2 regions of the Succinispira mobilis DSM 6222 genome follow, and region 1 is predicted to be linked to the other one. Evidence: riboswitches for the same ligand, from Rfam matches in the RefSeq annotation. Region 1 holds a riboswitch; the other holds the start of a gene.
What was found. Region 1 has a riboswitch for S-adenosylmethionine ahead of SUCMO_RS0106525 (O-acetylhomoserine aminocarboxypropyltransferase/cysteine synthase family protein). Riboswitches for the same ligand answer to the same signal wherever they lie in the genome.

Region 1 (2,203 bases):
ACCAACATTTGCTAATAAGGAAATCAACTTTAAACTATTAATAAATTTGCGCCCAGCTTCCAAACCACCTTTTATCCCAAAAGTAAAAATCGAGCCCGCTCCTTTGGGCAAATACTTATCTGCTTTAGTTTTTTGCTCACTATTAGGTAAGCTAGAGTAGTTCACCCAACTAACGGCTGAATTTTTTTGCAGATATTGAGCTATTTCTAAGGCGTTTTTCACATGTTTTTGCATTCTTAAGGGTAAAGTTTCTATTCCTAAAAGAATTAAAAAAGCATTAAAAGGACTAATTGTTGCGCCAAAATCACGCAAAATCTGAACTCGCAAACGAGTTATAAATGCAGCTGCACCAATGTCAACTGCGTAATTTATACCTTGATAACTTGGATCGGGCTGACTTAAAAGTGGAAATTTATTGGAATTCCAATCGAATTTTCCTGCATCAACTACTACACCACCCATAGCTACCCCATGTCCACCTAAAAATTTTGTGGCGGAATGAATTACAATATCGGCACCAAAATCTATGGGCTTTAATAAGTACGGTGTCACAAAAGTAGCATCTACCATAAGTGGTATCCCGTTTTTGTGTGCTAGTTTAGCCACACCTTCTATATCTAAAACATCTCCACTAGGATTACCTAATGCTTCAGCATAAACTAACTTGGTTCTTTCTGTTATCGCCGCAGCAAAGTTTTCTAATTCACTAGCATCAACAAATTTAACTTTTATTCCTAACCGCGGTAAATTATAAGCAAATAAATTGTAGGTACCACCGTATAAACTAGCAGAGCTAACAATTTCATCTCCCGACTCAAGAATATTTAAAATTGCACCAATAATTGCTGCCTGTCCAGAAGCAAATGCAATTGCTCCTATTCCGCCTTCTAATGTTGCAATTCTTTTCTCTAACACATCAGTAGTCGGATTGCTAATCCGTGTATAGATGTAGCCATTTGCTTTTAAACTAAATAAATCAGCAGCATGTTGCGTATCTTGAAAATTATAAGCAGTTGTTTGATATATTGGTACAGCTCTAGCCCCAGTTGTAGGGTCTGGAATTTGTCCGGCATGAATAGCCAAAGTTTCTATTCCAGCATTTTCTAATAAACTCATAATAAAATCCCCCCAAATATTTTAGTAACAAAAAGAAATTAAAAAGCTCTTCCCGCGAGGAAAGAGCTTTTATTCCGCTTTCCTCTCATCTTCCAGGAAATTATCCTGCTGGATTTAGCACCTTTCGCATTGCGATGGTTGCCGGGTTTCATCGGGCCAGTCCCTCTACCACTCTCGATAAGAGTTCTATATTCTTCTGTTATTTTCTATATATTACATTGCCGAGATATTTTTGTCAACTATTTTATTTTAAGTTGCGTCTACTCATCATTAGTAATACTTTTGTTTCCTTCCAGTAAACCTTTTGTGTTTTCTTATATTTAAATTTAAATTTCGTTGAAAACTACAGCATTTCTAAGAAATGCGAACCTAATTCATTAAATCGGCATTTTAAAATAAAAAACATCCAATTTAAAAAGATTTATTGACGAAATATAAATTAATCTGTACAATAATATCATCACGCAAATTTTTGTTCGTGGTGATTTTTTATGTATAGAGGAGCCGCGCAATAATGAAACTACAAACGCCTTATTATCTTTTAGATGAAAACAAGCTCCTAGCTAATATGCTAGTTATTGATAAAATTAATAAACTATCAGGAGCTAAATGTGTACTAGCATTGAAATGTTTTTCAACTTGGAGCGTATTTAACCTGATGCGCCCCTATATGGCTGGTACCACTTCAAGTTCTTTATATGAAGCCAAACTTGGGCATGAAGAGTTTGGTGGCGAAACCCATGCTTATTGTGTTGGTTATTCTAAAGAAGATCTATTAGAAATACGTAAATTTGCTGATAAAGTAATTTTCAATTCTATTTCTCAGTTAGAAACTTATTATGAACTTGTAGCTGACAAAAAAATCGGCTTACGTGTCAATCCTGGTATTAGTAATTCTGGCTTTGATTTAGCTAATCCAACACGCAAATTTTCTCGCTTAGGTATTTTAGATAAAAATTTAATAGCCAAGCAATTATCTAAAATTGATGGTCTTATGTTTCATTACAACTGCGAAAATGCTGATTTCAACTCTTTTTCTGAGCAACTCGATTATTTAGGCGAGACTTATGGCGAATTTTTATTTAAA
Region 2 (2,203 bases), 630 kb from region 1:
CGAACAAACTATTGTTGCAGCTCAAGACCTAGCTGGTTTAAATATTCTAGTAACTGCCGCTGGGACGCGCGAAGCGATCGACCCCGTTCGCTATATCAGTAATCATTCTAGCGGTAAAATGGGCTATGCTATAGCCCAAGCGGCTATAGCTCGCGGTGCACAGGTTACATTAATTTCAGGTCCCAGCAATCTTCCTGTGCCTGCTAAAGTTAATTTTATTGCTGTAGACAGCGCTAGGGAAATGCATGCTGCGGTTTTAGATTATTTTACCCAAGCCGATATTGTAATTAAGGCTGCGGCGGTTGCTGATTATCGCCCCAAAGAAGTCAGCTCTCAAAAAATAAAAAAACAAGCTGATGCTAATTTAACTATTGTTTTAGAGAAAAATCCTGATATCCTGGCCGATCTTGGGCAAAAGAAAACCAAACAATTTTTGGTTGGTTTTGCGGCCGAAACTAATGATTTAATTAGTAATGCCCAAGAAAAATTACGCAAGAAAAATCTTGATATGATTGTCGCTAATGATGTAACCTTAAGTGGGGCTGGGTTTAATGCCGATACCAACATCGTTAAATTGCTCTATCCCGATGGAGAAATTTGTTCCTTAGAACAAATGAGCAAAACTAAAGTAGCAAACATTCTTCTCGACTGCATCTTGGCGAAAAGAAAAATCTAGCTTGCAAAATCTATTTTTTTCCAGTATAATCTATGCTGTAAGTAAATATTGTACTCATCAAGAGTTAGCTGAGGGAATGGCCCGATGAAGCTGCGGCAACCATGATTTTTATCAAACGGTGCCAATTCCTGCTATTATATAGCAAGATGGGAAATAGATAACTAAATCTAACTCCCATTTTTGGGAGTTTTTATTTTTTCTTATTACAATTAAGGAGTGATACTTTTTTATGTCAAAAATGAAACGACTATTTACCTCTGAATCTGTTACTGAAGGACATCCTGATAAAATAGCCGACCAAATTTCTGATTCTGTTTTAGATGCGATTTTGGCTCAAGATCCAGAAGCTCGTGTTGCTTGCGAAACTTTAGTTACTACTGGCCAAGTTCACGTAGTTGGCGAAATCACAACATCTTGCTATGTTGATATTCCTAAAGTAGTTCGCAAAACTATTGTTGACATCGGTTATGACCGTGCAAAATATGGTTTTGATGGTGAAACTTGCGGTATTTTAGTTTCTATTGATGAACAATCTGCAGATATTGCTATGGGTGTAGATAAATCTTTAGAAGCTAAACAAGGTGAACAAGATTACATCGAAGCTATTGGCGCTGGCGACCAAGGCATGATGTTTGGTTATGCTAGTAATGAAACCCCTGAATTTATGCCTTTACCAATTTCTTTAGCCCACAAATTAGCTTTACAACTTACTAAAGTTCGTAAAGATGGCACTTTACCTTATCTTCGCCCTGATGGTAAAACTCAAGTTACTGTAGAGTACGAAGATGATAAACCAGTACGTGTAGATACAATTGTTATTTCTACTCAACACGGTCCTGAAGTTTCTTTAGAACAAATTGCTAAAGATCTTAAAGAACTAGTAATTCTTCCTGTAGTAGATGCAAACTTACTAGATGAAAATACTAAATACTACATTAATCCAACAGGCCGCTTTGTTGTTGGTGGACCACAAGGTGATTCTGGTCTTACAGGCCGTAAAATAATTGTAGATACTTATGGCGGTATGGCTCGTCATGGTGGCGGTGCTTTCTCAGGTAAAGATCCAACAAAAGTAGATCGCTCTGCAGCTTATGCAGCTCGTTATGTAGCTAAAAACATCGTTGCTGCTGGTCTAGCTGACAAATGCGAAATCCAACTAGCTTATGCTATTGGTATCGCTAAACCAGTTTCTGTTTTAGTAGATACTTTTGGTACAGCTAAAATTTCTGAAGAAAAAATTGCCCAACTAGTACAAAAACATTTTGATTTGCGTCCAGCTGGCATTATCAAAGCTCTTGATCTTCGTCGCCCAATTTACAAGCAAACTGCTGCTTATGGACACATGGGCCGTACTGATATTGAACTTCCTTGGGAAAAGCTTGATAAAGTCGCTGAACTAAAAAAAGACGCTGGTCTATAAACTATAAAATTTTTAAATTCAAAGAGGCTGTCGCCCTAGTGCGACGGCCTCTTTTTCATGATTAACTTCAGAAGCTCAACTCCAATTATTAAATATGATTTCTCTTT

Region 2: linked by a shared signal. The riboswitch ahead of metK (methionine adenosyltransferase) and the one ahead of SUCMO_RS0106525 (O-acetylhomoserine aminocarboxypropyltransferase/cysteine synthase family protein) in region 1 are both predicted to bind S-adenosylmethionine.

The regions. Positions count from the first base shown of each region.
Region 1 covers NZ_KB913028.1:1,379,473-1,381,675, forward strand. The annotation lists gene SUCMO_RS0106525 (O-acetylhomoserine aminocarboxypropyltransferase/cysteine synthase family protein) at 1-1,116, opposite strand, end outside; SAM riboswitch class I at 1,199-1,300, opposite strand; gene nspC (carboxynorspermidine decarboxylase) at 1,631-2,203, shown strand, end outside.
Region 2 covers NZ_KB913028.1:2,008,114-2,010,316, forward strand. The annotation lists gene coaBC (bifunctional phosphopantothenoylcysteine decarboxylase/phosphopantothenate--cysteine ligase CoaBC) at 1-676, shown strand, start outside; SAM riboswitch class I at 728-829, shown strand; gene metK (methionine adenosyltransferase) at 906-2,096, shown strand.